3 regions of the Viridibacillus sp. NPDC096237 genome follow, and region 1 is predicted to be linked to each of the others. Evidence: riboswitches for the same ligand, from Rfam matches in the RefSeq annotation. Region 1 holds a riboswitch; each other region holds the start of a gene.
The links. A riboswitch is a leader RNA that binds a small molecule or an ion and turns the genes downstream of it on or off. The one in region 1 is predicted to bind cobalamin.
Positions count from the first base shown of each region.

Region 2: linked by a shared signal. The riboswitch ahead of ACQKMD_RS13930 ((2Fe-2S) ferredoxin domain-containing protein) and the one ahead of ACQKMD_RS03390 (ABC transporter substrate-binding protein) in region 1 are both predicted to bind cobalamin.
Region 3: linked by a shared signal. The riboswitch ahead of ACQKMD_RS07570 (FecCD family ABC transporter permease) and the one ahead of ACQKMD_RS03390 (ABC transporter substrate-binding protein) in region 1 are both predicted to bind cobalamin.

Region 1 covers NZ_JBNNTI010000002.1:102,738-113,931, reverse strand. The annotation lists gene ACQKMD_RS03405 (diguanylate cyclase) at 1-560, opposite strand, end outside; gene ACQKMD_RS03400 (DUF1934 domain-containing protein) at 774-1,211, shown strand; gene argS (arginine--tRNA ligase) at 1,211-2,878, shown strand; cobalamin riboswitch at 3,214-3,403, shown strand; gene ACQKMD_RS03390 (ABC transporter substrate-binding protein) at 3,533-4,486, shown strand; gene ACQKMD_RS03385 (FecCD family ABC transporter permease) at 4,483-5,478, shown strand; gene ACQKMD_RS03380 (adenosylcobinamide amidohydrolase) at 5,481-6,953, shown strand; gene cbiB (adenosylcobinamide-phosphate synthase CbiB) at 6,955-7,911, shown strand; gene ACQKMD_RS03370 (pyridoxal phosphate-dependent aminotransferase) at 7,898-8,992, shown strand; gene ACQKMD_RS03365 (bifunctional adenosylcobinamide kinase/adenosylcobinamide-phosphate guanylyltransferase) at 8,965-9,537, shown strand; gene cobS (adenosylcobinamide-GDP ribazoletransferase) at 9,564-10,340, shown strand; gene ACQKMD_RS03355 (histidine phosphatase family protein) at 10,313-10,912, shown strand; gene ACQKMD_RS03350 (bifunctional adenosylcobinamide kinase/adenosylcobinamide-phosphate guanylyltransferase) at 10,864-11,194, shown strand, end outside.
Region 2 covers NZ_JBNNTI010000024.1:50,353-61,546, forward strand. The annotation lists gene ACQKMD_RS13885 (cobalt-precorrin 5A hydrolase) at 1-220, opposite strand, end outside; gene cobM (precorrin-4 C(11)-methyltransferase) at 217-999, opposite strand; gene cobI (precorrin-2 C(20)-methyltransferase) at 999-1,706, opposite strand; gene cbiE (precorrin-6y C5,15-methyltransferase (decarboxylating) subunit CbiE) at 1,699-2,919, opposite strand; gene ACQKMD_RS13905 (cobalt-precorrin-5B (C(1))-methyltransferase) at 2,897-4,009, opposite strand; gene ACQKMD_RS13910 (precorrin-8X methylmutase) at 4,012-4,662, opposite strand; gene cobK (precorrin-6A reductase) at 4,675-5,451, opposite strand; gene ACQKMD_RS13920 (sirohydrochlorin chelatase) at 5,448-6,338, opposite strand; gene cobJ (precorrin-3B C(17)-methyltransferase) at 6,360-8,033, opposite strand; gene ACQKMD_RS13930 ((2Fe-2S) ferredoxin domain-containing protein) at 8,058-8,423, opposite strand; cobalamin riboswitch at 8,624-8,820, opposite strand; cobalamin riboswitch at 9,056-9,239, shown strand; gene ACQKMD_RS13935 (energy-coupling factor ABC transporter permease) at 9,438-10,199, shown strand; gene ACQKMD_RS13940 (energy-coupling factor ABC transporter substrate-binding protein) at 10,196-10,498, shown strand; gene cbiQ (cobalt ECF transporter T component CbiQ) at 10,500-11,194, shown strand, end outside.
Region 3 covers NZ_JBNNTI010000009.1:26,411-37,604, forward strand. The annotation lists gene ACQKMD_RS07560 (ketoacyl-ACP synthase III) at 116-1,102, shown strand; gene ACQKMD_RS07565 (hypothetical protein) at 1,378-1,893, shown strand; cobalamin riboswitch at 2,479-2,670, shown strand; gene ACQKMD_RS07570 (FecCD family ABC transporter permease) at 2,867-3,946, shown strand; gene ACQKMD_RS07575 (ABC transporter ATP-binding protein) at 3,943-4,710, shown strand; gene ACQKMD_RS07580 (ABC transporter substrate-binding protein) at 4,737-5,738, shown strand; gene ccsB (c-type cytochrome biogenesis protein CcsB) at 5,975-7,168, shown strand; gene ACQKMD_RS07590 (efflux RND transporter permease subunit) at 7,456-10,491, shown strand; gene ACQKMD_RS07595 (GNAT family N-acetyltransferase) at 10,637-11,194, shown strand, end outside.

The DNA of each region.
Region 1 (11,194 bases):
AATTGATTTCGAATTGATTTCAACACAAGTAAAGTTATGTAAAATGAGATAAAATAAAACAATGCAGTTTCAATTACATTTTGTAAGCCATGTGTCCAAGTATCTGAAAGAATAAAGAAGATAATGCAAACTTGGACTACGATATAAGTAAAATAGAAATTCACATTGCGGAAAGTAATTGGTTTTTTTATTGAAATTAATGTGATAACACAACCAATTGTTAATATATTTAATCCTGAAAGAATAGAAGTCTCTGACAGACCAAACACATAAATTCGGAAAATCCCAATGATGAGAGAGGAAATTGCAATAGCAATAGGCCCTCCTATTAATCCACTGAGTAAGATACTAACAAAACGACCATCACTAATAATATTATTTTGGTAATGTACAGCCGTACCCATCAAAAGTAAACCTGTAAGTCCAGCTACAAGCCCGACAATCCATGGCTGTAGCTCAGAGAAGCTAGCTTGATAAGGTTGTAATGACTCGTATAACCAATATGAAAAGATAACAAAAGTAAATAATATCGAAAAATTAATGACTAATTCGAGCAGCATTTAGATTCTCTCCTACCATTTTATCCCTCCATTATAACATTCAATTTTGCAAGGAAAATGAAAAAAATTGCGTTTCCCCTAGAAAACGACAAAAGTTAGTTGTATCGTTAAGTTTTAAAGATACCTCCAAAATTTACTTGCACCTTGAAAAAACAAGCGAATCTAACCTATAATAAGAAGGTTATATTAAGAATGAAACGGAGGCCCATAAGTATGACTAGTGAACTTAAAGCACCCGTAAAATTAAAGTTAAAAACGACAATTCGACAATCTGAAGGAGAAGCTGAAACTTATGAGCTTTGGTCAGAAGGTACGATAGTTCAAAAAAGGGACCAAACGTACTTACAATATGAAGAAGTTCAAGAAGATAAACATATTCGTTCAACTTTAAAATTCGGTAATAATGAGGCCGTTATTCTACGAAATGGTGATGTGAAAATGCGTATGCCATTTTTACTTAATCATGAACAAAACGGTCATTATGATAGTGAATACGGTGCATTACCAATCGTGACGTATACGAAGGAGATGCAATTCGAACCGCATGAAAGTAAAATGAGCGGACGATTCTATTTAAACTATGATCTAATCGTTGGTGGACAATCAGTAGGCGATTATACTTTAGAAATTAATTACTCGGAGGGAAAATAATGAACGCAGTAGAACAAGTGCAACATGCGATTAAAGAAGCGCTTCTTGCAGCAGTAACTAAAGCAGGTCTTTTAGAAGATACATCAACACTGAACGTACACTTAGAAACACCAAAGGATAAGGCGAATGGCGATTATGCAACTAATATTGCTATGCAACTTACAAAATTAGCGAAAAAGCCACCTCGTACGATCGCTGAAGCCATTATTGAAAATCTTGATACAACAGGTACTGCTATCGAGAAAATCGACATCGCAGGTCCTGGTTTTATGAATATTGTGCTACGTAAAGACTACCTAGCAGAAGTTATCACAACTGTTTTAGCACAAGGTACAGAATATGGGCGTTCACAGGCTGGTGCCAATGAAAAAGTACAAGTGGAATTTGTATCAGCTAACCCAACTGGTGACCTTCATTTAGGACATGCACGAGGAGCATCTGTAGGAGATTCACTATGTAACGTTTTAGATTTTGCAGGATATGATGTCTCACGTGAATACTACATCAATGATGCGGGGAATCAAATCAATAACTTAGCAGCATCTTTAGAAGCGCGCTACAAACAATCTTTAGGCTTAGAAGCTACTATGCCTGAAGATGGTTATCATGGACAAGATATTATTGATATCGCAGGTAAACTAGCTACTGAGTTTGGTGACTCTATCCTAAGTAAACCAGATGAAGACCGCTTTGAATTTTTCCGTGAACATGGTTTGAAATTGGAACTTGGTAAATTACAAAATGATTTAGCAAACTTCCGTGTAGACTTTGACGTTTGGTATTCTGAGACATCACTTTATAAATCAGGTAAAGTTGAAACTGCTCTAGAAAAATTACGTGCAAATGGTCATGTATTTGAAGAAGAAGGCGCTACTTGGTTCCGCTCTACTACATTTGGTGATGACAAAGATCGAGTACTTATAAAGAATGATGGCTCATACACATATTTAACACCTGATATTTCGTACCATGAAGATAAAATCCAACGTGGTTTTACTAAGCTAATCAACATCTGGGGAGCTGACCACCATGGTTATATCCCGCGTATGAAAGCTGCAATCGAAGCACTTGGGTATGATCGAGATACGTTAGAAGTTGAGATCATCCAAATGGTGAACTTAATGAAAGACGGCGAAAAAGTGAAAATGAGTAAACGTACAGGTAACGCGGTTACTTTACGTGAGCTTGTTGAAGAAGTAGGTTTAGACGCAGTTCGTTACAACTTTGCAATGCGTGCTGGTGATTCTCATATGGACTTTGACCTTGACTTAGCTGTTAAGCAATCAAACGAAAACCCTGTATACTATGCACAATATGCACATGCTCGTATTTCTTCAATTTTACGCCAAGCAAAAGAACAAGGTTTAGCTGCTTCTGAAGAACATTTAAATCTTCTTAATGCAGAGAAAGAAATTGATGTCTTGAAAAAAGTAGGGGACTTCCCACAAGTTGTTGCGGATGCTGCAAAGAATCGTACACCACACCGTATTACTAACTACATTCAAGAACTAGCAGCAACTTTCCACAGCTTCTACAATGCTGAAAAAGTATTAGATGCTGACAACAAAGAGCGCTCAGCAGCTCGTTTAGCTCTAATCACAGCAGTTCGTACAACAATCGCCAATGCACTAAAACTAATTGGCGTATCAGCACCTGAAAAAATGTAATTACTGAAGGAGCCCCATCTATCTTCTTCTGCAGAAATTGCTGTAGGGTTTAATGGACGCTTACAAATTAGACTATTCCTCACTATTTCAGTGAAGAATAGTCTTTTTGATTAAATAAAGACAGATTAAGGAGAAAAATGAAATGAAATTGCTCAAATTAAGGATAAAATAGCTAAAATCATTCAATTCATTTTTACTTTTAAAATAAATAATAAAAACGAAAATAATAGAAAACTTCAAGTAGGTAGTTCTCATAATTCTACCACCCCTATTTGAAACAACTTGGACAAGTATTTAATTTTCTGTATAATTGAACACGATGTAATAAAAAATTGTATATTGTGATACATGCTGGTTCTTTACTTAGATTATGTAAAGAGAAAAGGGAAGTCGGTGGAAATCCGACGCGGTCCCGCCACTGTAAGTGTGAGCAAGTCGTAATCTGTCACTGAAGCCTAGCGCTTTGGGAAGGCGCGGTAAGCTGTGATCACGAGCCAGGAGACCTACCAACATGGAGACTACCAATTAGAACTACGCGGATAGAAATGGTGTCAGTAAAAGTGCAGTATCAGTACTGCTATGTATATATCCACTGTCATCGTATCTCTCGTCGTAAAACGAGGGATTTTTTTTATGAAAAAGGAGGAAAAGTAAATGAAGAGAATATGGCAATTTTGTTTAGTGTTCGTTTTAGCACTAGGCGTGTTAGTAGGCTGTGGCCAAACGGAGGATACAAAGAAAAAGGAAAATAGTGAGCCAGCGACAGAGCAACAGGTAGCAGGGTATCCATTAACAGAGACTGATGCACTTGGCAATGATGTGAAATTTACAGAAGCACCAAAGAGCATTATTACTTTGGTACCAAGTAACACAGAAATTCTTTTCGCGTTAGGATTAGAAAAAGAAATTACTGCTGTATCGGATAATGATGATTATCCTAAAGCGGCAACGAAAAAAGAAAAAATCGGTGAGATGGAATTTAACGCCGAGAAAATTATTAGCTTAAATCCAGAAGTTGTTTTTGCACACGAAACACTTTTAGGTACTTCTGAAGCAGGTCTTCAACAATTACGTGATGCTGGTTTAAAAGTTTTCGTTGTAAAAAACGCTAAGAATTTTGATGAAACATATTCAACAATTGAACAAATTGGCCACATTACTGGTAAAGCGGATGAGGCTAAGAAGATTACTGATGATATGAAAGCAAAAGTAAAAGAAGTACAAGCAAAAGTGAAAGATGTAAAACAAAAATCAGCATTCGTCGAAACATCAGATGAACCTAATATTTACACTGCAGGTAAAGATACATTTATGCAAGAATTGTTTGATCTAGCTAATATTAAAAACGTCACAGCAGATCAAACAGGTTGGTTCCAAATTGACCCTGAAGAAATTGTGAAACGTAATCCAGATACAATTATTGTGAAATACAACCTAAAAAATATTGTCGAGAAAGTGAAAAAACGCCAAGGATTCGATAGTATCACAGCTGTTAAAAATGATGAAGTTGTTCAAGTTGATGCGAACTTAACAAGCCGTACAGGTCCTCGTCTTGCTGAAGGATTAGAGGTCATTGCAAAAGCAGTATATCCAGAGGCTTTTGAGTGAAGAAAACCATTATAGGATACACCATAGCCTTTGTGATTTTAATCGTTAGTATTTGGTTAGGTGTATCAATTGGTTCTGTTAAAGTACCAATTAGTACGTTATGGAACACGGCAGCGGATCCAACAGCGACGAATATTTTGTGGAAAATACGAATGCCGCGTGTTGTGCTTGCAGGATTAGTAGGTGCTTCACTAGCAATCGCTGGTGCGGCTTTCCAAGGATTGCTGAAAAATCCACTCGCCGATCCGTATACGTTAGGAGTGTCATCCGGTGCCTCAGTAGGTGCTGTGGTGACGCTCTTTTTCGGCATTTCGACCCCTATTTTAGGTATATATACATTACCAGTCTTCAGCATGCTAGGGGCCATATTGGCGATGATGGGTGTAATGGCTTTTGCACGTTTAGTCGATCGTACGTTGAAGATGGAAACACTGATTTTAACAGGTATAATCGTTAGTTCATTTTTGGGTTCGGTTATTTCTTTATTAATCGCTTTAACAGGAGATGAGTTACGCCAAATCATTGGCTGGCTTATGGGGAGCGTTTCAATGCGTGGGTGGCCATATGTCAAAATGGTGTGGCCATTTGTACTCATCGGCTCATTTTTATTATGGCTAAACCGTCGTGAATTAAATGCTATGTTATTTGGAGAAGAACGTGCGAAGTATCTTGGTGTTGATGTGAAGAAAAGTAAAATGCTTATACTAATTGGTGGATCTATGTTAACAGGTGCTGCAGTAGCAGTGTCTGGCACAATTGGCTTTGTAGGACTTGTTGTACCACATATGACACGTCTTTTATTTGGTGCAGATCACCGACACTTGTTACCGTTATCGTTTTTAAATGGAGCATCTTTACTAATTGTTTGTGATTTATTTGCCCGAACGATTATTGCACCAACAGAGTTACCAATTGGTGTTATTACTGCATTTATTGGAGCGCCAGTATTTTCATATATCTTTTTCCGACAAAGAAGAACGAAGGGTGCGTAATTATGCTTACTGTAGAAAATGTTACTGGAGGCTATGATGCTACCAGGCCAATAGTACAAGACGTTTCGTTTACCGTGAAGAAGGGTGAAATTCTTGGTGTATTAGGACCTAATGGTAGTGGTAAATCCACGTTATTAAAAGTGATTAGTGGTATCTTGCCTTCAACAACCGGTCAAGTACTTATCGAGGAACAAAACATTAAAAACTTCTCACCGAAGGAATTTGCGCGCAAAATGGCTGTATTACCTCAGCTTCATGCCCATTCCTTTTCACATACAGTACGTGAGACGATAGCTTTAGGTCGCTATCCACATCAAAATAGTTGGTTTTCAACATGGTCAGAACAAGATGAACACGCAGTGAAAAAAGCTATGAATCAAACCGGTGTGGATTACTATGAACATACAAATCTCGAGTTTTTATCAGGTGGGGAGCAACAACGTACATTTGTAGCCCAAGCACTTGCTCAGCAAGCCGGTATCTTACTTTTAGACGAACCAACGAATCATTTAGATATTGCACATCAACGCCAACTACTAGATATGATTCGTCTTGAAGCAGTACAAAATGGCTTAACAGTTATCTCTGTTTTTCATGATATGAATTTAGCTTCACTATATTGTGATCAGCTGTTGTTAATGGAGAATGGGCATGTTAAGGCTATTGGTGAACCACATGAAGTGTTGAAAGAACAACAAATTTTAGAAGTATATAATACACGCGTTTCAAGCTATCCGCATCCAGAATTGCCAAAGCCACAAGTTACATTAATGCCAACCGCTATTGATGAACGTGAATCATATGTAGTAACTAAAGAACAATTCAAAGTAAGAGATGAATTTGTTGAACTTCGTACGGAATTTCCTTTAAAAACCGTATCCTCAGCTGTTCATAATGCAGGTTTTGGTTGGTTCCAATCTTTTGTCAATCGTGCAGTCGATTTGAGTTATATGTGTGCAGATGCCCATGAGGAGTTAAAAAGTTATCTAGAACAACATAATTTTATGCCTTCTAATACAGTGGCCATGATGACGGCAGTTGCAACTAAGTATGTAGTTATTCGCGAGTTTTCAAGCTCTATTGGAAGTATTATTGTTGCTGTGACCGCCGGTGTTGGAAATGCAGTGGATGTTTCAAAGGCGCATGAAAGAGTAAGTAAACCGTATATAGGAACGATCAATACTTGGGTCATCATTAACGGGAAATTAACGGAAGAGTCCTTTATGCAAGCAATGATAACAGCTACTGAAGCAAAGGTAAAAGCAATGCAGCAAGAGGAAATCATGGATCCAATATCACATACGATTGCAACAGGTACATCAACTGATAGCCTATTAATTGCCGCGACACAAAATGGTACGTTCATGGAATACGCTGGCCCTATCACAGATATTGGCAAGCTGATTGGTCATGGGGTTTATGAAACGACAGTTACAGCACTACAAGAATACAAACGTGCCAAGGGATGGTTATAAAATGTTAGCACATATTATTGCTTGTACTATTGGAATTACCTTAGATTGGTTAATAGGTGACCCTCCCAAAATGCCACACCCTGTTCGATGGATTGGTAATTTGATTGCTAAACTAACAGAATGTTTAAATAATGGTAAACATCGTAAATCAAAAGGTTTTATTCTTGTCTTAATCGTTGTTGGATTAACAACAGCAGTTACATTCGCGATAATTTATACTGCATATTCTCTCAATATTATTCTAGGTATTTTTGTAGAATCGATATTAATAGCTGTAGGTTTAGCAGGGAAAAGTCTAAAACAAGCAGCACTTGAAGTATACAATCCCCTCGTATCAGGTGAATTACAGGAAGCACGTGTGAAATTATCTTGGATTGTAGGGCGTGATACGGAGCATTTATCCGTACCGGAAGTAACGAGAGGTGTAGTAGAAACAGTATCTGAAAATACGAGTGATGGTGTAACAGCACCTCTCTTTTGGGCGTTTTTATTTGGTGGAACTGGTCTATGGATGTATAAGGCGGTTAATACGCTTGATTCAATGGTCGCTTACAAAAATGAGCGCTTCGCCGATTTTGGATATGTCGCTGCACATACGGATGACGTGTTAAATTATGTGCCAAGTAGAATCACAGGTTTACTGCTTTTACTAGGAACGAAAAATGAAAGTAGAAAACCATTTACGTACCGCATGAAAGGGTGGCTAAGCGATGCGAAGAAACACCCAAGTCCAAATAGTGGCTGGCTCGAGGCGGCTACAGCTCATCAATTAGGTATTCAGCTTGGTGGTGTGAATAGCTATAAAGGGGTTATATCGAATCGTGCGAAAATGGGTGAGGGCCATATGGAACTTGTACCACAGCATATTATACGTTCGATTAAACAGATGCAAGTTGTAACTATATTATTTTGGCTACTGATGGTCATTTTAGGAGGGGTTTTCGTTGTTATTACCTAATCATGGGGCTAATCCATATCGTTTATATACACAACTGGGCATTCAACCGCCTGCTGATATATTAGACTTTAGTGAAAATGTAAATCCATCTGGTGCGCCGGATTTTATCAAAAATGAATGGATCGATTACTTGCAATTATTACAAAGCTACCCGGATCCTGAAGGTGAGCCATTTCTATCTGCTGTTGCTAAATATCACGACATTTCTACAGAAAACATCGTTTTAGGAAATGGTGCGGCAGAAATATTCTCATTACTTGCGACATATTTCCGGGGAAATAATGCAATTATTTTACATCCGACTTTTTCAGAGTATGAAGCGACATTAAAAGAAAATGGTGTAGAAATACAGCGTGCAATTTGTGAAGATCTCGTTAATTGGAAGTTACCATTAGACGAACTTCAACAAACAATGCAAAATGCAGATGTACTATATCTATGTACCCCTAATAATCCAACTGGTGTATTACCTTCAAAAGAAGAGTTACATCAGTTAATTGCATTTGCAAAAGAGTCTAATTGTAGCATTGTTTTAGACGAAGCCTTTATAGATTTTGTTGATGAGCGTGCATCTTTTATACAATCAGTAAAGGGAAATCCGCAGTTGATCATTGTCCGTTCAATGACGAAAATGTACGCAATTGCAGGTATACGCCTTGGCTATATGGTAGCCGCACCTGAGATATCGAGTGCAATACGGAAACTTGCATCTCATTGGCATATTAATGGTATAGCAGCAGAAATAGGAGCACGATGTTTAAGTAAGGAAGAAGATGTTTTCCGTCAACAGGCTTGTGACTATGCTGAAAAAATGCGTACGCGTTTCCAAGCCTTTTTGCGAAGAAATCATTGTGTTGTTACGAACAGTGTCACAAATTATGTGAGCTTTCAATTACCCGATATTGCCCAGTCACAAAATTTCTTTATTTATATGCTTGAGAAAGGCATAGTACTGCGACATACAGAGAATTTTATCGGTATGGAAGGTACATGGTTCCGCGTAGGTATGAAGACACAGAAGGCAATGGATCAATTAGAGGAGGAGATGACGCATTGGTTTCAAGCGAACTCGTCTTTATAACTGGTGGGGTGCGTAGTGGGAAAAGTGCATATGCAGAAAAATGCCTGGAAAATTTAGCGTCAACTATGCCTAAAAAAAGACTTGTTTATGTTGCAACAGGTGTACCGTTTGATGATGAAATGAAGCAAAGAATTACCAGACACCAAAATGATCGAGCTGGACAACAGTGGACGACAATAGAGCAACCAACTGAATTTTCCAAGATTCTCTCTAAAATAACTGAAGGTGACGCGATATTATGGGATTGTGTGACTACATGGTTAACGAACGAATTTTATGACGGTTATGAAACTGGTGTGTGTTGTTTTCAAGTAGAGGGATGTATCGAACGTAAATTTATAGCGATGCAAAATACGGTTCATGCATTACGTGAAAAAAATGTACCGATTGTTGTCGTCTCTAATGAGGTACTAGATGAGCCCATTTCAACTAGTTACGAAGTTAGACTTTATCAACAATGGCTTGGTCGTATTCATCAATGGTTTGTAGCAGAAGCAACTATTGCAATTGAAATGGAATATGGACAAATACATCACTGGAAATAATCCAATTTAGAAAGGGGAATATTCTTTTGCGCACGATTATTCACAGTATTTTACTTGCCTTTCAATTTTTCACCATCGTGCCTGTACAAAAGGAATTACCACTTACAAAGCCGACGATAACGGGGATGTTCTCATTTTTACCATGGTTAGGTGCTTGTATGGGTGCAGTCATAGCTACTGTATTTTATAGTTTGCAAAATTGGACGGATATAAGTCCATTACTAACAGCATTTTTACTTGTTGTTGGATTTATCATTTGTACAGGAGGATTGCATTTAGATGGTTGGGTAGATATGGGAGATGCCTTTTTTTCATATCGTGATACAGAGAAGCGACTTGAAATTTTAGATGATCCTCGGATAGGTGCTTTTGGTGCGATGTCTTTGGTGTTTTTAGTACTAACGAAAATTTTCTTCTTAGCCGAATTGATTGGAAAAGGTGGACTTTCTATAATATGGATCGTGGCTGTACCATTTCTAGCACGGCTGGGAATGTCCTTATATTTTATCCAAACAAAATGTTCAAAAGAAAAAGGACTTGCATACTTTTTTAAAGAAAAATTATATGTACCACAATTTCTTGTTATGACATGTGTATCTATGTTTATTGGGTTACCTCTCATAATTTGGTGGAGTCAGGATATCATCTTATCTCTTATATTATTTGTGATTGTAGTTGTTGCGTCAGGTCTTTATAAAATTTGGACCGTGCGCAATTTTCGTGGAAGCTCAGGTGATTTACTTGGCGGCTTTATAGAAGGAATGGAGGCCATTTTATGGATTACGCTATTACTATTGAGTTAATGCGTCACGCTAAAACTAAAAGTAATGTCGAAAAAAAGTATCTTGGCTGGACGGATGAGCCGATTATTCCTAATCAAAATTTGCCGGTCATAGATGGATTGGCGACAACTGTTTTCGGAAGTGATTTAAAACGTTGTAAGGAAACAGCTGCTTGTTATTTTCCAAATGCTACTTACATTGAAAATAGTGGTTTTCGTGAAAGTCATTTCGGTGATTTTGAATGCAAAACCTATGAACAGTTAAAAGCTTTACAAGCATATCGCAATTGGATTGACAATCCATATGATTTGGCACCACCAAATGGTGAGACATTACCGCAAGTCATGTTTCGTGTGATAGAAGCCATAAAATCTTTGCCAAATGATATGTCGTTTTATAGGATAGTTGCGCATGGAGGTTCAATTAGAGCTTTGCTAATGCAATTCGCACCAGAGGAAAAAACATTTTGGGAATGGCAAGTTTCTCATGATGAGCGATATCTTTTACACTGGTCAACGAAAAAAGAGTTCGAGGAGGGACAGCGATGCACGTTTTTATCGGTGGAGCCTATAATGGTAAAAGGGACTATGTAAGAAACTGGCTAGAAGAGCAGGGGAAAAAAGATATTGCTTGGCTAGAAAGTGAGTTACCAATGTCTGCGCCAGAAGCTTCGACAATTGTTGTCTCAGGTCTTGAAAATGTAGTGGCAGAACATTTAGGTGTAGCTGAGGATACGTTAGCTTCGGAATTATTACAGCGACTGCAAGTGTTAGGTACTGAGAAGGAACTTATTGTTATTGTTACAGAAATGGGTAGAGGCGTTGTCCCAATTGATGCTAATACACGTAAGATCCGTGATGTTTGTGGAAGATTTT
Region 2 (11,194 bases), on a different contig from region 1:
ACAATGTTGGTAACAGCATGCGTACACTTCCTGAAAACAGTTGTATATGCTTTTGCTGTTCATCACCTTGTTCAAATTTACTCATATAGTAAACGTCTGAGTGTACAAATGAACGATGTAGATTACGTGCTGTTTGTACACCATGCTTCGTTATAGCAACTATGGCATATTGGTTATGTTGTTCTACAACCGGTTCTATACCTTCTTGTAACTCGATCATTGAGGTTTCACACCTTTTCTGAATCCGTGAGTGAAAGTTGCATCATATAGTTTTGAACGATATTCATCTTTATCATGAATATTAGGGTCAAGCGCCCAACCAGCTAGTATCATCGCATGCTTTCTGATACCATTTTTTCGCATATCCTCATCTAGATTAATAAGCGTAGTACGAACAATTTTTTGATCAGGCCATGATGCTCTTTGGATAACAGCAATTGGCGTATCATCGCTCCATCCTGCAGTTTGTAACTCTTTAACGATTTTCTTCGTTAAAGTAGCACTTAAAAATAATGCAATTGTACAATGATGACTCGCTAAATCACGAAGCTTTTCAAATTCAGGTACAGGTGTACGACCTTCAGCACGAGTTAAAATTAGTGTTTGCGTTAGATCTGGAATCGTTAGTTCGGCCCCAATTGCTGCAGCTGAAGCGAATACCGAACTGACACCTGGAATCACTTCTGCATATATATCTTCTTTTTTCAGTAATGCCAGTTGCTCCATTGTCGCCCCATACATTGCAGGGTCCCCTGTATGAATACGTGCTACTGTTTTGCCAGCATTTACACGGTCCACAATTACACCAACCATTTCTTCTAAATGCATCCCTGCTGTTTTAATTACTTCTGCTTCTGGTTTTGCTTTAGCAATAAGTTCATCATTTACTAGTGAATCTGTATACATAACAACGTCAGCTGTTTGTAAAATATTTAACCCTTTTACTGTGATTAGATCTGGATCTCCAGGTCCTGCCCCAACTATGTATATTTTTTTCATTATTTACGCACCACCATTAATGTTAAATATTCTAGCTCTGCATCTTCTAATTCATCCATTGACCAAATTACTTCCTCATCAGAGGTAACTTTTGTTACGACAGATGCTTTGTCATATAGATTTAACTCTTTTAATACTTGAATCATTAGATCCATTACTTTTGCAACTTTAATAAACACAACAGCATCATGGTCTTCAAGTGCTTTTTTCATAGCATCATAATCGTCAGTAGCTGGAATAATAGCAACATGATCATCCCCATCAGCAAGAGCAATACCTAAGCGTGAAGCTGACCCATTGAATGAGGAAATACCAGGAACCGTTTTTATCTCTATTTCTGGGTGCAATTCTTGCATCAATTTCATCATGTGAATGAATGTACTATAGAGTAGTGGATCTCCTTCTGTCACAAAAGCAACGTCTTTACCCTCTTGTAATTTTCCGTATACAAGTTCAACTGCTTTGTTCCACTCTCTATCAAGAATCTCTTGATCCTTCGTCATTGGAAAAACAAGTCCAAGCATATCTTTTTCACCCGGACGAATATATACATCAACTATACGTTGTGCATAGCTCTTACTTCCTTTGCGTTTTCGCGGATAAGCGATGACTGGTGATTCTTGAATCACACGAAATGCTTTAACTGTTATAAGTTCAGGATCTCCTGGACCTACTCCTAGGCCGTATAATGTACCGAAATTACTCATTGGTGTCTTCCTTTCGCTTTGCTGTAATAATATAAATTGGATTTAATGGCACAAATCGTTTCATACCTAAGATTGGTTTACTTCTAGAAATTTGAGCGTGCATAATAGATGTTTCAAACCCAAATTCTTCAAATGCCTCATTTGCACGGTATAAATTTTCTATGGTTGCTGCATTTAAAACAATTCTTCCACCTTCGTTTAAACGCTCACAGCATACTTGAAGAAGATTCTTCATGTTACCACCAGTACCACCAATGAAAATGGCATCTGGATTCGGGAAAGTATCAAGACCTTCTGGTGCTTTGCCGTGAATTGCTGTTAAATCAGTTCGGAATTTACGTTGATTTTGTAGGCAGTTTTCAAGATCACCTTCATTTTTTTCAATCGCAAATACTTTTCCTTCTGGTGCAAGCTTCGCAGACTCAATCGCCATTGAACCTGTACAAGTACCGATATCCCATACCGTGCTATTACTTGATAATTCCATAGCATATAAGCTTAGTACTCTAATTTCTTTCTTCGTAATAAGCCCTTTGTCGGGTTTACGTTGTGAAAATTCTTCATCATCAATACCTAAAGTCCATTTCGGGCTCTTACCTACTTTTTTGAGAATGACAACATTTAAAGGAGAGAACTCATGATTTTGCATATCCTCTAATTCATACCAACCGTATTTTTCATCTTCGCCTTGCATATTTTCTGCAACAAACGCACGATATTCCTTCATACCAAAAGATAATAAATATTCAGCAATTTTACTCGGGCTATTATCAGCATCTGTTAACAATGCGATTTTCGATTTACCATCAATTTTCTGCGCTAAACCTTTCATACTACGTCCATGAACGCTTATTAAATAAGAGTCCTGCCAGCTTTCACCCATTTTTGAAAAAGCTAATTGGATGGAACTAAAGTACGGATAAACTTCGATATCTATTTTGCTCGCTAAATAGCCACCAAGACCGTAAAACAATGGATCTCCTGATGCTAAGATGACTGTTTTACGCGTTTCATTTTTCAATAGTTCTACTAGCGGTTTTAAGCCGCCTTTTACGACAATTTTTTCTCCTGTATAGTGAGGAAAGAATGCAAGAAGTCTTTCTCCACCTACTAATACTTCACTATCTTCAATCCATGATAAATATTGAGGTAATAAACTCTCTTGACCGTTATCACCGATACCAATCAGTTTAATCGATTGAGTCAATGCCATCAGCCCTCCCTAATAATTGTCCCTTCATTGAATAAATAGCGGTATCCATGATGAGACCACCACGCACATGATTAAGTGACGATGTACAACAAGCTTCACATAAATGATTGAAGAATTGATTGTAACCAGCTTCCATCATCATTTCACCAACTTGAGAAGCTGTATTCGCACCGCATACTTCCTGTACAAGCTTATCTGATGCTCCGACGTCTTTTGCAAGTTCTGCCATAAACTCAAAGTTAATAGCTGCACTTTTTGAATGCACCATCATAACACCTTGGGCCACTTTCGAAAATTTCCCCATCATCCCTACTAATGACACTCTTTTAATACCTAGTCGTTTACAGTGCTTGAGTGCAAAACCGACAAAATCGCCCATCTCAATGAAAGCTTCTTCCGAAAGTCCTTCATATTGTTGCATGCCATATTTTTCACTACGTCCCCCTGTTGTCAATACAACATGATCGCAGCCCATGGCAACGGCTACACTGATCGCCTGCACAATACTTGCCATATATGCTGAACTAGAAAACGGTACAACCGTTCCTCTAGTGCCTAAGATGGAAATACCTCCGATAATCCCCAATCTTCCGTTTAACGTTTTTTTTGCAATTTCTTCTCCATCAGGAACAGAAATAACAACCTTAACGCCACGGTCAATTTGAAATTCATCTAGCGTTTCTTGAACTGTAGAATTTAACATTTTTCTAGGTACTGGATTGATAGCCGCTTCTCCAACAGGAACAGGAAGACCCGGCTTGGTCACTCTCCCCACACCGACTCCTCCATCTAAAATTATTCCTGGATGTTCTCCCCAACTGACAGTAGAAATGATTAATGCTTTATGCGTTGCATCTGGGTCATCTCCAGCATCCTTTATCGTTTCACAACTCACGGAATCTCCTTCAAAGACATTTTTTTCGATAGTAAATGTTGCATCTCGGCCCACCGGCAAATGGATCGTAGCTGTTTCTTGTGCTTCACCTGTAATAAGTGCCGTTAAAGCTGCTTTCGTTACGGCTGTTGCGCAAGCGCCTGTTGTATAGCCATGACGCATTTGCGATGGATCTTTTTTCTCTTTCTTTTGCATCATTAAGCTTGGTCTGCTAATAGTGAGATAGCATTTAGTGCCGCAACAGTTACAGTACTACCACCTTTACGTCCAAGATTTGTAATAAACGGCACTTCCGTTATTTTAGCTAGTTCTTCTTTTGACTCTGCAGCAGATACAAAACCAACAGGCATTCCGATAATTAAATCAGGCTTTACTACCCCCTCTTTTATTAATCGAATCAATTCAAGTAATGCAGTTGGCGCATTACCTATCGCATAAATTCCACCTTCATGTAAATGTGCAGCTTTTTGCATAGACATAATGGCACGCGTAGCACCGGCTTCTTTAGCTGCTTTCGAAACATCATCATCAGAAATATAGCAATATACATCTCCACCATGTTTTTGGAAACGTTTATGTCCAGTACCACTTTCAATCATTTGCACATCAGCGATTACTGCTTTACCAGAACGAATTGCTCGAATACCTGCTTCAATCGCATCTGGATGAATGATTACTGAGCGACCTAAATCAAAATCGGCTGAAGCATGAATAATACGACGAATAATTTTCCATTCATCTTCTGTAAAATCATGTGGACCATATTCTTCTAGAATAGTGGCAAAGCTATGTTCGTAAATTTTATCTGGGTCAACTGTTAAAGGTTTAAAATCTGTTCTGAAATCCATTTGGATTGCCTCCTATATTTGGGAAAGTTGAAGTTGAGTTTGTAATGCTTGAATCACATCATCAAAAGTAGAATGAACATTTTCGTAAGCTACTTTTGGTCTTGCAATCATAATTGTTTCAATGCCACATTCAAGAGCTGCTGTTAGTTTTTCGTCGACTGAACCGACTTTTCCACTTTCTTTTGTAATCATTAAAGTGACACCATATTGCTTATAAAGTGCGATATTTAGTTCCTTTGAAAAAGGTCCTTGAATAGCAACAATATTCTTTTGTTCTACACCAAGTTCTGCACATTTTTCCATATTGTCTAAACGTGGTAACATACGGGCAATGACTCTTGTATCCTCTAAACCTATTAGCTTCTCAGTAAATGTACCTAGTGTTTTACTGCCCGTGGTAAGCATAATAACGCCACGTTTTTTTGCTGCTAAATTCGCTGCCTCTTCATAGTCTTTTACTAGGATTAATTTTTCATCTCCAAATCGCTGACTTTCACGTTCATATCGAATGTATGGAACATTTGCTAGTTTTGCTCCTGCTAGCGCATTTTTTGATGCTTCTTCAGCAAATGGATGAGATGCATCAACAACAGCCTGTAAATTTTTTGATTGAATAAATTGAGCCATATCTTCCGCTGTTAGACGACCAATATGCGTTTCTATATTTGCTTCAACTAAACTTTTTGCAGCTGATTCAGTGACAACAGTTGCTAAAACTGAGTATCCAGTTTGTTGTAACTCTATCGCCAATGCTCTGGCATCGCTCGTACCTGCTAAAAACAAAATCATTTCGCAGTACCAGCATGTTCGTGTTCATGATCGTGATGATGATGGTGGTCGTGATCATGGTCGTGATGGTGATGATGTTCTACAAACTCCATTGCATTGATACGGTATTGGCAAGTATCACAGTTCATTTTCACATCACCTTGAAGCGATTCTTCCACACGGTCTGTTAAAACTGTTTTTAGTTCAGGATGGTACCCAAAGTAAGCTGCTAGTTTTACATCCAATTCAGGATACATAGTTTGATAGCTTAAGACCATTTGTTCCATACGTTCCATTAAAATACCCGTGAATAGGAAGTAAGGAAGCATAATTACTTTTTTCGCTCCTAGCTGCTGGCATCTTTCAATACCTTCCTCAACTGTTGGATAAGTAACCCCCATAAAAGCACATTCTACTGTATGAACATTTAATTGTTCCCAAAGCATACGAGCAATTTTATAAAAGTCGCTATTAGCATCTGGGTCACTACCACCACGTGCGATTAATAAAATAGCTGTATCTTTATTTTCCGATTCATGATTGAAACCGGCTTCTGTTAAACGCTCTTTTAATATTGAGAAAATGGATTCATGTACACCTAGTGGACGACCATATGTAATTTGTACAGTAGGATATTTTTCTTTCCCTTCATCAATCGCTGCTGGAATATGAATTTTCGAATGTCCTGCTTGTAATAAAATAATCGGAATAACATGGATATCCGTAGCACCTTTAGCGACACAGTTATCAATCCCCTGTGCAATGTTTGGTGATGCAAATTCTAAAAAACAAGATTCCACTAGTAATTGACTATCTAATGTTGGCTTTAATTGCTCTACAAATTTATTAACCTCAGCATTACCCTCTGCTAAACGACTACCATGACCGACGAATAATATAGCTTGCATAAATACAATTCCCCCTAATTTTTAATCCCCGCAAGGAGCAGGTTCAATTTCAATTTTCGGTGACATATCTTGATAGTTAAATCCTTGAATTCGCTTCACACGTTTGAAGTACTTGAACAAGCGCTCGTTCGGATGCGCATTTTGACGATATTCTTCAACGATGTTACTGACAACTTCTACTATCTTTTCAGGATCAATACCTTCTGCTACTGGTTGCCCTGGATGAGCTGTTCTACCAACTGGTTTCGCACCTACGAAAAGATCAAATTTACCTTTTCTATAGACGATTCCAACGTCCTCCATCACGGCTTTGTAACAAGCCATTCCACATCCATTAAAGCCGATATTAAATTCTTTTGGCATGTGTAGGCCCCCTAATATCTCTTGAAGTTCCTCTGCATAAGGAATACCGCCTGTTTTTTCACCATCACAGAAATCACATGCTTTTATTGTTACAACATCACCAACAGGGGACAAAATAAAGTTTGCATCTCGCAATTTAGCTGTGATGATATCTGGAGTTGTCGTTGGTATTCTCAATAGAATATTATGATTTGGTGTATACTCCATCGTCCCTTTTTCTCCAACTACTTCTGCTAAAGTCATCATTTGTTTTGGTGTAAATCGTTTATTCGCAACACCGGGGCTGACTGCTAATTCGAATATAGATTCCATTTCTTGTTGTACATAAGTAGCCTGTGTTGCCACTTGCTGATCAGTTACACGTGATAATGCATCCAACGCCATTTCAAAAGAGCCAATAGTAGGTTTTGATTCAACTTTTACAACTGACAATTGCTGAGCTTTTACTAAAGCAGGTACGCTATCAATATTTTGACTTCGCTGAATGCCAGTTTCTTGGTCCATTGCCCAAGGCTCAGCTTCTTCTTTCAATCGTTGATGTGGTTTTAATGGTTGTTGTTCAGCATTCAATGTGTACTTCCTTTGATAACCACGGGGTGTAATCATTTTATTGTCATACAAAAATGTTGATGAATTACCGATGACAACTGTCGTTAACATACCAATATCATGATTCAACATATCTTTTAAATTCGTAATGATGATGTTTTGGCGATCACGATAGGCGCTTTTAACTAGCCCTACAGGTGTCTCTGGTGAACGATATTGTAGTAAAATACGCTGAGTTTCAACAATTTGGCGTGTACGGCGACCACTACGTGGATTATAAAGAGCGATTACAAAATCCGCCATTGCCGCAGCTTCCACTCGTTTTGCAATTAAGTCCCAAGGTGTTAAGTGGTCACTTAAACTGATCGTACATGAATCATGCATAACTGGTGCGCCTAGTAAAGAGGCACATGAATTTATTGCAGAAATACCAGGAATAACTTCAATTTCAACACCCGTTGCCTCAGTCCATCCTTTTTCTATTAGCACTTCATAAACTAGACCAGCCATTCCATAAACACCAGAGTCTCCACTTGAAATGACCGCAACTTTTTTACCATTTTCAGCTTGTCTTACAGCTTCTTGCGCTCGTGATACTTCTTCAGTCATACCTGTACTGATGACAGCGGTATTACTATCGATTAAATCTTGAATGAGTTCTACGTAGGTTTTATAACCGATAATGAAATCACTTTCTTGCAGTGCTTCTACTGCCCTTGTTGTAATATGTTTAAAATCCCCTGGACCAAAACCAACTACATAAAGTTTGCCAAGTTGTGACATTCAAGCATCTCCTTTTCGTAACATCTATCTATTTTTCGAAATCCCTTTAATCGCTCCTGATATCGGGTTTTTCGTCATATTGCCATTAATCGTTTGATAGACGACATGTGGTGCAACTTGCTGGTCGATACAGTCACGTACAATTTGACGACCAATTTCAGGAGATTCTGCTTTATACCAAGTACCTTGTGGATATGCAATAACGACACAAGCATCTTTACAACGACCATTACAGCGAGTTCGAGTTGTATGTATTTGTTCATCAATTCCAAGTCTAGAGATCTCATCTCTTACTGCCAGTGTAACTTCTTCACCGCCCTTTTTTAAACAGCTACTGCCGTTACAAATGAGCAAATGGCTTTTCATACTTTCTAAATTCCAAGTTGTCATAGTGATCCTCCCAAATGGTGTTCATCTTTTCTTATGAAAAAACTATGGAAATAGGGTAAATTGGCAGCTAGTTAACTATTTTGTTAAATAAAAAAACCTTAATTCAAGGAATTAAGGTTTAAAAACTAGATTATTCAGACAACACACAAAAATAAATAAGCGTCATCTACTGTAGCCTTCACCTTTCCCTCCGAAAAGTATCGTTCATAATTATAAAAGCAGGTTTCCTGGCTTACGCGTCACTTTACTTTGATCTCTTCCCAGTATTTCACCAGTGAGGATTATCATTTCATCAGCGTTACAGTAGCGGGGGCTGCATCGGATTCGAACCGATTTCCCTATTATCCAACTTGCTCTATGTTCTAAACATGTTGGCACTTTTAAATTTGTTATTCAATTGTATTATTCAGTAAATTCTAAAGCTGTATTTATCATATACTAAATTTTGTTAGATTCAAATAGATTTTTTAAGAATTAATATCTTGACATAATATTAAATAAACATTTTCATCAAAATATTGTTGTTGAAAACAGCTTCTGCAACGTTTTTACTTCAATTTAATTTATTTAGTTTTTCAAAAAAAATCTAGTAGAAAGAAAATTCTCATGATACACTATATTCTGAAATCTAATAATTCAATAAACTTCATGGTGTTAAATTAGCGTTTAACTTAAAAGGGAAGTCGGTGTTAATCCGGCGCGGTCCCGCCACTGTGTTGAGGAGTTTTGCTACGTTATGTCACTGTCTAATGATGGGAAGGCAGTAGTGAAATGATGATTCTAAGCCAGGAGACCTACCATGAAGTGAGGAAATGTTTCAACCTACGAGGATGGGTGTGAAAGTGAGTAAGTCTTATTTACTGATGACTATTCCTTCACGCACTTCTTTCTATGAAAGAGGTGCTTTTTTATGACAAATGGCTTATGCCCTATCCAGAGAGGTATTTCATAGGAGGTGTTATTTTTCAACTAATAAGTCGCCTGTAACAATACATACACAAAAGGGAGATTAACATGAATAAGCTAAAATCAATCTTTAATTGTAAAATGATTTACTTTTTAGTATTTGTCATGATTGTTCCAAAGCAAGCATTTGCCATGCACATTATGGAGGGGTTCTTACCTCTTGAATGGGCTATCTTCTGGTGGGCGGTAACGATTCCGTTTTTGATTATTGGATTTCGTTCAATTCGTAAAACAATTAAAGAAAATCCAGATACAAAAATGATGCTCGGTCTATCAGGGGCATTTGCTTTTGTATTATCTGCACTAAAAATCCCATCTGTAACTGGTAGTTGTTCTCACCCTACTGGGGTTGGTTTAGGAACTGTTTTATTTGGACCATTTGCAATGAGTATTGTAGGTTTTATCGTTCTATTATTTCAATCACTTTTATTAGCACATGGCGGCTTAACAACTTTAGGAGCCAATGCATTTTCTATGGCTGTTGTTGGTCCACTAATTGCATACGGTATTTATAAAGGGGCAACTAAAGCTGGATTATCTTTTGCATTTGCAGTATTTTTGGCTGCTGCTTTAGGCGATCTTGGTACTTATATTGTCACTTCTATTCAATTAGCACTTGCATTTCCTTCTGAAGTTGGTGGATTCTTTGCGTCGTTCACGAAATTCAGTAGTATTTTCGCTTTAACTCAAGTTCCTTTAGCTATTTCTGAAGGTATTTTAACTGTTATTATTATGAAATTCTTGAAAAAATACAATGTTTCTGAGCTAAAAGCACTTCATGTCTTCTCGAAAGGAGCTGAACAGCGATGAAAAAGAATTTAATACTAATAGCAATCGTTGTCATTCTTGCTATTTTCCCGCTATTCATTCAAAAGGGAGCGGAATTTGGAGGAGCTGATGGTGAAGCTGAAGCAGCTATTGGCGAAATAAATGCTTCATATGAGCCTTGGTTCTCAAGTATTTGGGAGCCGCCAAGTGGGGAAATTGAAAGTCTATTATTCTGTCTTCAAGCAGCCATTGGTGCTGGATTTATCGGTTACTTTATTGGTTTAACACGAGGTAAACACAAACGCAAGAATAATGTTAATAACAAAGAGAGTCAAATATAAGATGATCCTTATTGATAAATATGCTTATATGAATCGTTGGCAGCATATTCATCCTATTGAGAAAATGGCATTTACCTTTTTTCTGATGTTATTTTCTTTAACTGTGAAAGACACTCTGATATCACTCATCACATTTACTGTGATGAGTGCTTTTACAATTTTAGGCGCTAAAATTCCTTTTAAATACTATATCAAGTTATTATTAGTACCTGGTTTTTTCCTTTTAACGGGTATGCTGACCATTTTGATTTTATTTACAGGTAATTATAACTTCATACCTACACCACTTTGGACGACAAGGGTTTTTGGATTGCATATTTTTATAACAAAACATAGTTTAGAAATGGCAATCCAACTCTTTTATACTGTTCTTGGTAGTATTAGTTGCTTATATTTTTTAACATTAACAACACCGATACATGATATATTACATGTATTTCGGAAATTAAGAGTTCCTACCCTTTTAATAGAATTAATAGAAATCACATATCGCTTCATTTTCGTTTTTTTAGAAACATTACTAAAAATCCATCAAGCGCAAAATTCCCGACTTGGTTATATAACTATTAAACAAAGTTTACATTCATTAGGTTTACTTATTTCTTCATTATTGCTACAGGTTTTTCAACGTTCGAAGGAATTAACTATAACTATGAATTCACGCTGTTATATGGATGATATAAAGTTATTAGAGGA
Region 3 (11,194 bases), on a different contig from region 1:
AGCTCACTCTAACAATTAAGTTAAAACATAAAATGTGTATTTTTTAATACTATTTAGTACCAGGTGCTATAAATAAGTGTTAATATAAAAAGGATAAATATTTTGGAGGTTTTTTATGTTTAATTCAAAAGCGCGTATAACAGCAATCGGTTCGTATGTGCCAGAGCGAACATTAACTAATACAGAATTAGAAGAACTTGTTGAAACAAATGATGAATGGATAGTTCAACGTACTGGAATAAAAGAACGAAGAATGGCGCGAGAAGATGAGTTTACAAGTGATTTAGCATATCAGGCTGTTCTAAATTTAATGGAGCGATACGATAAATCTGTCGATGATGTAGATTTGATTATTGTTTGTACAATGACGCCAGATTTTAAAACACCAAGTGTAGCTTCTACACTACAAGCAAAACTAGGTATTAAGAATACAGGTGCTTTTGATCTAAACACTGCTTGTTCAGGCTTTACGTACGGATTATATGTAGCAAATGGGATGATCACATCAGGTTTAAATAAGAAAATCCTTGTCGTCGGATCTGAGACTTTATCTAGAATTACGGATTATACAGATAGAGCAACTTGTATCCTTTTTGGAGATGGTGCTGGAGCAGTACTCTTAGAATATGATGAACATCAACCAAGTTTCATTTCTTCTCATATTGGTTCACAAGGTGAAGGTGGCAAAAGCTTATATTGTTCAAATTTATCGAACAAGATGAATGGTGAAGAAATTGTGGATAATGGTAAGTTTGTTCAGAATGGTAGAGCGGTCTATAAATGGGCTGTTACAACTGTTCCAAAAGGGATGAAAACGGTTATGCAAAACGCGTCATTGGAATTAAAAGATGTAGATTGGTTTATCCCTCATAGTGCAAATTTAAGAATGATTGAGTCAATATGCGAAAAAAGTGGTTTTTCAATTGAACAAACATTATATAGCCTAGTAGATTACGGTAATACATCAGCTGCAACAATACCATTGTCATTAGATCAGGGCGTACGTGAAGGCAAAGTGAAGTACGGAGATAAGGTATTATTATACGGCTTCGGCGGCGGCTTGGCACACGCAGGATTACTTATCAATTGGACGGTTGAATAAGTAAGTTTTCAGTTAAATATTTATTAAATGCAAAGCGGATGATAGGGAAGTTTTAGATAAATAATTATTATATTTAATATGGAAATAGAAAGATGAGTGGCTCTGGTCACTCATCTTTTATTTTATGATGAGAAAATGTTGATGTTTTCTATTGAAAATTTATCAATGACAATGCATAAGTTGTGCTTTATTTAGATAAATTTAAACATAGCATTCATTTTATTAAATTCTTAAACCCGTGCATTATTAGAAGTGTAAAGAGGTGATATAAAATTATGATTAAGAAAACGATTATTCTTCTTTTTTTGCTAATTATCATCCTGTTATTACCAACATTATCAATAAAACCAACTATTAATTTTGATAATACCTACTATGCACAAAAAATTTCTGAAGCACTTGATACGAAGATAGAAAGCGGTGAGCTAATCCAATCTCTGAAAAACAAAAATGGGAAGACTTTTTTTTATTCGGATTCACAACTCAAAACAATTAGTATCTTTTACTTTGAAGATGGAGTACTTCATTATAACGGAAGTATGAATTATGAAGTTTGGAAGTGGAAGGACCACGAGGGTGACCCAATAGAGTGGATATATCATGAATTAGAAAATGGTGAGAGTATCATATGGGGGATATCACTTTCAGATGAATCTATAAAAATAAACAAGAAAGTAAGAATTCAAGATTTTATTCAAATAGATAATGGAGTAAACCTCTTTTTTACTAAAAATACTCAAGCACTTAAATTACCTATCGAGGTAAAAATAGAAAACCATCAAACCGAATAATGAGAAGGCGTTTATACATTCATAGATAAATGGATAAACGCCTGTTTAGCTTGTTAATCGTTTTACTGAAATATGTACTTAAAGAGTAAGCATTGTATTCTCTCACTAATTGTATTGAGTTTCTTTAATCCGTTGTACCAAGTAAATGCAGAAAAAAACTAAATCCATAAAGAAGAATTGCAATTGTCGCTATTATATACATTATTATTTCGTAGAAAGTAAGCTATCTTTCCCACCTAGTCTTCTTCAGTTGTCTGAGTAAGCGATTGTTGTTAGGAACAATAATAATTACTATTAGTCCATTCATAAGTAATTCGTACCCCTTTTCTCCTCAATATGATTTACTTTATACGTTTGATGAAATTGAAAGTAGTTCTTATTATGACCAGACTTTTAGTTATTTGAATATTTCTTCAGATTAGCTAGAATTTATATAATTCTATTAGATGTACTATTCTCCTCCTATGTATTTAATAGATATTCACTCAAATACTTTTATATACAATTTAATACGTTAAAAAAACAGAATAATATTTCACTTGTAAAAATATTCTAACTATACTACCATAATATTTGAGTTCAAATTTAATAATTATGCCACTGGGTGCCTTTGTGTAAGCAAAGGGTAACAGGGAATCGGGTGTAAATCCCGAGTGGTCGCGCCACTGTAACCAAGGAGTTCTCTTTCATGATGTCACTTGATTGTATCAATCAGGGAAGACGAAAGAAAATGATGATATGGAAAGCCAGGAGACCTACCTAGTGTGTTCCACCAAATTACCTTCGCTGAGAGGAGCGGTGTTCGAGAGATTAAAAGACTAATTTATTGTACTTTTGCTATGTCTTAAAACGATACTCGTAGCCCTGTTCTTTGTCACAAGATAGGGCTTTTTTGTATTTTCTTTGGAGGAGGATTTTTTTATTGAAACAAGTATTGCCAGTTCACTCGTTGAAAAAAGGAAATAAAGATAATATTACGGACGAGCAGTTGAATGAGAGAAAAGCAAAGCGTCGCTTTCTATTGTTGTTGCTTCTGCTCTTTTGTGCCCTTGTATTATCTGTTACATTTGCCCTGACTCTAGGACCAGTTAAGATGTCACCTATAACTGTTTGGAAAATCGCTCTATCTCACCTTCCTATTTTCGGTGATTACATAGATATAAAATGGACCCAAGCACAAGAAAGAATTATTTGGGACATTCGTTTACCTCGAGTCTTACTTGGTGCTATTGTAGGCGCTGGATTATCTGTAGTTGGTGTAGTTATTCAAGCTTTAGTACGGAATCCACTTGCGGATCCTTATATTCTTGGCATATCTTCTGGTTCATCAGTTGCGGCAACGCTCGTTATCTTATTTGGGGCGCTACCAGTTTTTGGTCAATATGCGCTATCTTTAGGTGCATTTACTGGTGCTATTATCGCAATGGTAGCCGTTTATTTATTAGCTCAAGTAGGCGGGAGAATTGAAACGACTAGACTCTTACTAGCAGGTGTGGCTATTTCGATGATTATGTCGGCTGTAACGAATTTCATTGTTACGCTCGCTCCAAAAGAATCAGGAATTCGAGGTGCAATGTTTTGGATGATGGGTAGTTTAGCTGGAGCCAAATGGGAGTACATAATGATTCCAACAGTTGTCGTGTTTGTTGGTACAATTTATCTGCTGTTCAATGCCCGCTCATTAAATATTTTATTAATGGGAGAAGAAGCAGCTGCAACACTTGGTGTGAATATTGACTCTTTTCGAAAAATACTAATAATTGTGTCGTCACTTCTTACTGGGACTGTTGTAGCTGTAAGTGGTTCTATAGGATTTATTGGATTGGTTGTTCCCCATTTTGTACGTTTACTCATTGGAACAGATCATAAACGAGTATTACCATTCAGTGTTTTAATAGGAATGATTCTTGTCATTTGGTCTGATGTATGTGCTCGAATGTTACTTGCTCCTCAAGAGCTTCCGATAGGAGTTGTCACTGCATTATGCGGTGGGCCATTCTTTATCTGGCTTTTACGTCGAAGCTCATATTCGTTTGGAGGTAGAACTAAATGAGATTAACTTTAAAGGATGTTGCTTATTCAATACAAGATACAACGATAATCGAGGATATTTCCATTCAAATTAAAGCGAAGCAATTTGTAGGGCTTATTGGACCGAATGGCAGTGGGAAATCAACTCTCTTAAAAACAGCTTGTCGAATATTAAAACCCGATTCCGGATTAGTTCATTTAGATGAACAAAATTTATACGAACTTTCACCAAAACAAACAGCGAAAGAAATATCAGTTGTTAGTCAAGAAACTTCTTTGACCTTCGATTTTAGCGTACAAGAAATGGTTTGGATGGGGCGTCATCCTCATAAGCGGCTCTTTCAGACTGATACGCAAGAAGACCGTATGATTGTCGAAGCCTCTTTAAGACGTGTTGGAATGAATAGATTGAAAGAAAGAAGTTTCATGAGCTTATCAGGAGGAGAGAAGCAGCGAGTTCTTATTGCAAGGGCTCTTGCTCAAGAAGCAAACATGATTGTTTTGGATGAGCCAACCAATCATTTAGACATACATCACCAACTTCAATTGTTGGACCTCGTTAAAAAACTGGATGTTACCATATTAGCCGCCATACACGATTTAAACTTAGCAGCTATGTTTTGTGATTATTTATATGTTATCCAAAATGGAAAGGTTGTCAGTTCAGGAACTCCTGAAACCGTATTAACGACTGTGCTAATTCGAGAAGTGTTTGGTGTTGAAACAGAAATAATGATTCATCCTATCACACATAAAACACATATCATTTTTTTAACCCATATTTAAAAACACATAGATTTGAGGAGAATAATATGACTAGGTATAGAAAATTATGGATCATTTTTAGTTTACTAGTAATAATAATGTTGTCTGCGTGTAGTAATTCGGAGAAACCTTCTAAGAGGGAAGATATCAAACAGAAGAATGTAAGTGAAAGTAAGGAATTAGTTATCACGAATATGGATCATAACTTTACCTATACAGAAGCCCCAAAACGTGCGGTTACGCTTAATCAGCATGCAACTGAAATTATGCTTGCTTTAGGATTACAAGATTCAATGGTAGGCACAGCTTATTTAGACGACGAAATTCTACCAGAGTTTAAGAAAGCTTATGAGAACATTCCAGTGCTTGCGAAGGAATACCCATCCAAAGAAGTGTTCTTTGGAGTAGAGCCTGACTTTGCTTATGCAGGCTGGAGAAGTGCATTTACAGAACAATCATTAGGAACTGTTGAAGAGTTACAAAAAATAGGTGTTAATATATATATCCAAGAATCATCTAGTATGTCGACTACGCCCACACTTGAAGATATGTATAAAGATATTGAAAACATTGGGCGTATTTTTCATGTAGAAAACAGAGCAACCGAACTCATTAACCAAATAAAACAAGATATTGAAGAAACAATTGCGAAAGTTGGGCAAGTTGAAGAGCCTTTAAATGTATTAGTATATGATAGTGGAGAAGAAGTTCCTATGGCAGCAGCAAAAGATAACTATCTAGTTAACTTAGTTACAATGGCTGGTGGTAACAATATTTTTAATGATACTAAAGGTGGATGGCCTGAAGTAAGCTGGGAAGAAATAGTTAATCGTAATCCTGAAGCTATTATCATCATCGATTATGGTGATATTACAGTAGAACAAAAGAAAAAGTTCTTACTAAATAAAAAAGAATTAGCAGATTTACCTGCTATTAAAAACAAGAAATTCATTGTGCTTCCGCTTTCAGCAGGAGCAGAAGGTATTCGTGCGCCGCTTGCCTTAAAAACAGTTGCTGAAGGGTTATATCCCGAAAAATTTGAGAAATAGATTTGTAAATAATAGTATTCGATTTAAAAATAAGCCCTTGTATAGAGATTATAAAGTGATTTATATACTCTCAAAAATAGATTTTTAAAGACTGACATAAAATTGTCAGTCTTTTTCGTTAGTATATACTGTAAAAAGTGTGCTTATATAGGATAATTATTCATGTTGTTCTTTGTGCGGCGTATGTCGGACTATTGGCAGCAAATATTCAAATAATTTGGAGGGGTTAAATAGCAATGCAATCATTAATTGAAACTAGTAGTACCGCTTTGTATATCTCATTTCTAACATATTTAATAGCGATTATACCTTTAGGTTTATCGGTTAAGTCAAATAAAACGATATTTTCTATTATTGGTTTATCCATGACATGGATCGGCTTTATTTTACAAGTTACATATTTTGTTTTGAGATGGTATGCAATTGGACACGCTCCAGTTGGGAATATGTATGAGTTTATGACTTTCTTTGGTATTATGCTAGTCGCAGCATTTTTGATTATGTACTATATTTATCACCAAAGCGTCATTGGTCTTTTTGCATTACCCATTTCTTTATTGATTCTTGGTTATGCTAATGCATTTTCGAAGGAAGTAACGCCATTGATTCCAGCACTTCAAAGTAAATGGCTAACAATCCATGTCATTACCGTTGCATTCTCAAGTGCAGTATTATCGATTTCTTTTGTGACTAGTGTAATCTATTTATTAAAAGTTATTAATACTGAGGAAAGAAGTAAAAGAACGTTCTATTTAGAAATGGTTATGTATTTCTTAGTAGTCGTTTGCGGATTTATCGCCACTACAACTGCATTTAATATAGCAGGATACGAAAAGAATATTCAATTCACAAATCAAGATGAGAAACTGGAAGTATATGAATACAAGATGCCAGCTATTACTGTGCCAAAAAAATCGGTAGTAGTTGAAATGACTGAGGATAAGAAGATTACCCAGACGGCAGGGGAGAATGGTTTTCTCGAAGTGTCTAGTTTTTTAAATGCGATGAAATTAAATACGCTCATTTGGTCGTTCCTAGTGGGAAGTCTGATTTATCTACTCATTCGATTAATCACAAGACGTAGGATTATTTCATTGTTAAAGCCGCTAACGAATCGAGTCAATGCCCCAACAATGGACGAAATATCTTATAGATCAATTGTCATTGGCTTCCCGTTATTTACATTAGGCGGACTTGTTTTTGCGATGATTTGGGCACAAATGGCGTGGAGCCGATTCTGGGGATGGGACCCAAAAGAAGTATGGGCTCTAATCACATTCTTATTTTACGCAGCATTCCTACACTTACGTTTAAGTAAGGGCTGGGAAGGAGAAAAAACAGCTTGGTTATCCATTATTGGCTTTGGTACGATTATTTTCAACCAAGTATTTGTCAATCTAGTCATTGCCGGACTGCATTCGTATGCATAAATAAAAAAAGAATTTTTAATAACTATCCCGAATTTTTTACATTAATCTACGTATAGATACTAATGGTGAGGTGCTTTTGCAATTAGGTGCTTATCCGAAAATGTTAAGGTGTACTTCTAACATTTTATTAACAACTAAGTAATGGTTCGATTGAAGCCCTTTGTTGTTTATTAAGATTAGGTAAATTTAATACTTAGCTATAATTTTTTATATACTCCAAATAGTAAAATATGTTAGTATTATAGATGGTTATTTTTCATAATTTTACAATTAGAGGTGATTTTTGGGTGGAAGTTTTTACGAAGTGGGCATTTAAGAACAAGGCTGCCGTTTCATTAGTAACGATTTTTATTTTATTGGTAGGGGTAGTTAGTTATTTTAAACTACCGATGGAATTTTTACCTTCTGCAGATAATCCACAAGTTACGATTATCACAATGGGACAGGGCACTGATTCAAAAACAATGGAAAAGGATGTTACAGATCCGATTGAAAGAGCTGTTACAGGATTAAAAGGAAAGAAATCTGTGAGTTCTGTAACTGGGGATGGCTTCTCAAAGATAGATTTATTCTTTGAATCGGGATCTGATATGAAACAAGCAAAAGTTGATGTTCAAGAAGCATTAGGTAATGTAGCGTTACCTAAAAATATAGCAAAGCCGACTGTTATACAGCTTAATACCTCAATGATTCCTATCTCATCTATAGCCGTGACTTTTAAGGACAGATTAACAGCTGAAAATCTGGACTTTGCTAAGAAAGAATTAGAGCCTCAATATAAAGATATTAAAGGCGTTTCGAGTGTGCAGACATTTGGAATTTCAGAATCTATTCTTTCAGTTAAAGTAGATAATGACAAATTGGCTCAAAAGCAAGTTTCTATTCAAGATGTAATGAGCGTTCTTAATGGTCAAAATACAGCATTGACTGTCGGTGAAAAGGTAGTTGATGGAAAGACAAGTAATATTAAGGTTATCGGAGATTTAACAAGTATTAAAAAGCTAAAAGCGTTAAAGGTCACTCCATCTGTCACGCTTGGAGAGATAGCAAAAGTTGACGTAGCAAAGAATGACAATTTCATTAGTCGTTTTAATGGAAAAGAAAGTCTTCAAATAAATATTACTAAAGATAGCCAATCAAATGCTGTAACAATTAGTAAAGAAGTCGAAAAAATAACAAAAGAAATTAATGAAAAGTATCCTGATCAGAAGTCAACTATCTATTTATCTACAGCTGACATGGTGCAAACTTCTGTTCAGACAATGGTCAAAGAAGTGTTACTTGGTGCACTGTTTGCTACCATTGTGATTATGGTCTTTTTACGAAATGTACGGTCTACATTTATTACAATCGTCTCTATACCTTTATCTCTCGGATTCACTTTATTTATGTTGTCATTGTCGGGAGTGACGTTAAATATTTTGACACTAGGCGGTGTCGCTGTAGCGATTGGTCGATTAGTAGATGATAGTATTGTTGTTATCGAGAATATTTTCCGTAAAATGCAACAAGAGAAGTTTTCAGTTCAATTGGTGCTAGATGCAACAAAAGAAGTAGGGGTAGCGATAACAGCTTCAACTCTTACTACTGTAGCCGTTTTCTTACCGGTCGCATTATTAAACGGTGGGCTTCAAGAATTTTTACTACCATTTGCTTTAACTGTAACTTATTCATTACTAGCTTCTTTAATTGTCGCATTAACTGTTGTGCCGTTAATGAGTGCAAAATTATTGGGAAATGCAAAGTTACAAAAACATACACCAGCGAAGCGTTTTACAAAAATTGCTACTTGGTCATTAAATCATAAATGGATTGTCATGATTGTTACCTTGCTGCTGTTTGTTGGTTCAATTGGAACATATTTTGCGATGCCAAAAGGTGCGATTGATAATTCTACAGCTGATTATGTGTCAGTAACGTTAACTTATCCAAATGATGAACCCTTTGATAAAGTAAAGCAAAAAGCAATTGAACTTGAAAAAACGGTTCAAGATATGAGTGAAGTTGATACTATATTCATGCAACTTGGAAACTCTGCAGAAGGTGCTCAATATGGGGTCGTTGGATCACCTACAGAAGCGACTTTCGGTATTTTATTGAAAGATAAAAAAAGCATAGATACAGTGTTAGAAAAAATCGAAAAGCAAAAAGAAAATTATCCTAATGGGAAACTTGTGGCTAGCGCTTCTTCTCTAATGATGGGATCTGCAAAGACGAACATTACGATAGATGTGACTGGCAACAATATAAATGATATAGAAGTAACTGCTAATAAGATTAAAGAAAACATTCAAGATATACAAGGTGTTGAGAAAGTTACAACAAATCAAGACGAAAAGAAAACTATTTACACTTTCAAGGTAGATCCAGCTAAAGGGAACACAGAACAAATAGGCCAACAGCTAGGTGTTATGCTTAATAAAACTCCAATCGGTAATATTACGTTAGATGAAAAGCTGACACCTGTTATTCTTGAACCAATCTTAGATCCTAAAAACAAAAAAGATTTAAAGAATATTCCTGTTATGACGGAGGGTGGCTTAGTTTCAGTGGCAGAAGTTGCTTCTCTAAACAGCGAAGAAACTTCAACAAACCAATATCATAAAGATGGAAAAACGTATCTTGAAGTAACAGCAACGGTAGATCCAGCAAAACTTTCTGAAATTGCGAGCAAGGTAAATCTTGAGATATTTGGAGACAAGAAGAACAAAGGCCTTGATATTCCAAAAGATGTAAAGGTTTTTGTTGGAGGAGCTAGTGCTCAGCAGGCAGATGACTTTACTGATTTGTTCCTTACGATGTTAATATCAATAGGTATTGTCTTCTTGATAATGGTTATAACGTTTAAATCAATTAAAGCGCCATTCGCGATTTTATTTTCATTGCCGTTTGCTGCTATTGGAGCGGTGCTAGGATTAGTTATTAGTAGAATTCCAGTGGATGTTACGGCTTTATTGGGTGCGCTTATGTTAATTGGAATTGTGGTAACAAATGCGATTGTGCTTCTAGATCGAGTCAAACAAAACGAACAAAAAATGATTATTCGTGATGCAGTTGTGGAAGCGACAGCTACAAGATTCCGTCCAATAATAATGACTGCTGTAGCAACTATTTTTGCAATGTTACCTCTTTTATATAAAAAAGCGGAAACAGGAAGCCTAGTTTCACAAAGCTTAGCAATTGTTGTTATTGGTGGGCTGGCTGTTTCTACATTGCTCACTCTTATCGTCATACCATGTATATATGAATTACTGTATTTTAAAAAATCAAAAAAACAGAGAGAGAAAAAGAACGTCTCTGATAGTGAAACCATCGATATTTAAATGAAATGACTAAAAAGTTTGTAGAGAAAGTAGCTCTTTCTTTACAAACTTTTTTTAACTAAAAATATAGGGAATATTCATTATTCTAATAAATCGCCATTCAAAAATATCTGCTATTTCAACTACAGGAGAAAGGAGCTTGACCATGGATAAAAATAAACTGATCTCACTATTCCACAAAGAACTTCGACAAGAGGCACAAATTCAAGGTTATATAAGAGAGGAAACAGAGCATGTAGTGCGTCACATTTCACAGTTTGGTGAAAAAGGGTTTATTGTCACATCTAATGTAAATGAAGAGAATTCAAGGGAAATCATTAAGGAAGAGATAAATTATTTTAGTAACCTTGGGCAGGGTTTTGAGTGGAAGGTGTATAGCTACGATAAGCCTAATAGTTTAAAAGATATTCTTGTACAAGAAGGATTTACAATAGATGAACCTGAAGCTCTCATGGTTATGAAGCTAGATGACCAGCACCCCTTGCTGAATAATGACCAGCACTTAGATATAAATGAAATAACGGATGAACCAGGCATTCAAGACATTATTGATTTAGAAGATGCCAACTGGAATGTTTCGCATGCTGAGTTGGGAGAAAGACTTTGGAGGGATAAACAGAATAATCCTGAATCCCTTTATCTTTATGGGATATATGAAAATGGTCAGCTTGTAAGTGCAGCTTGGATGTACTTAGAGACCAAT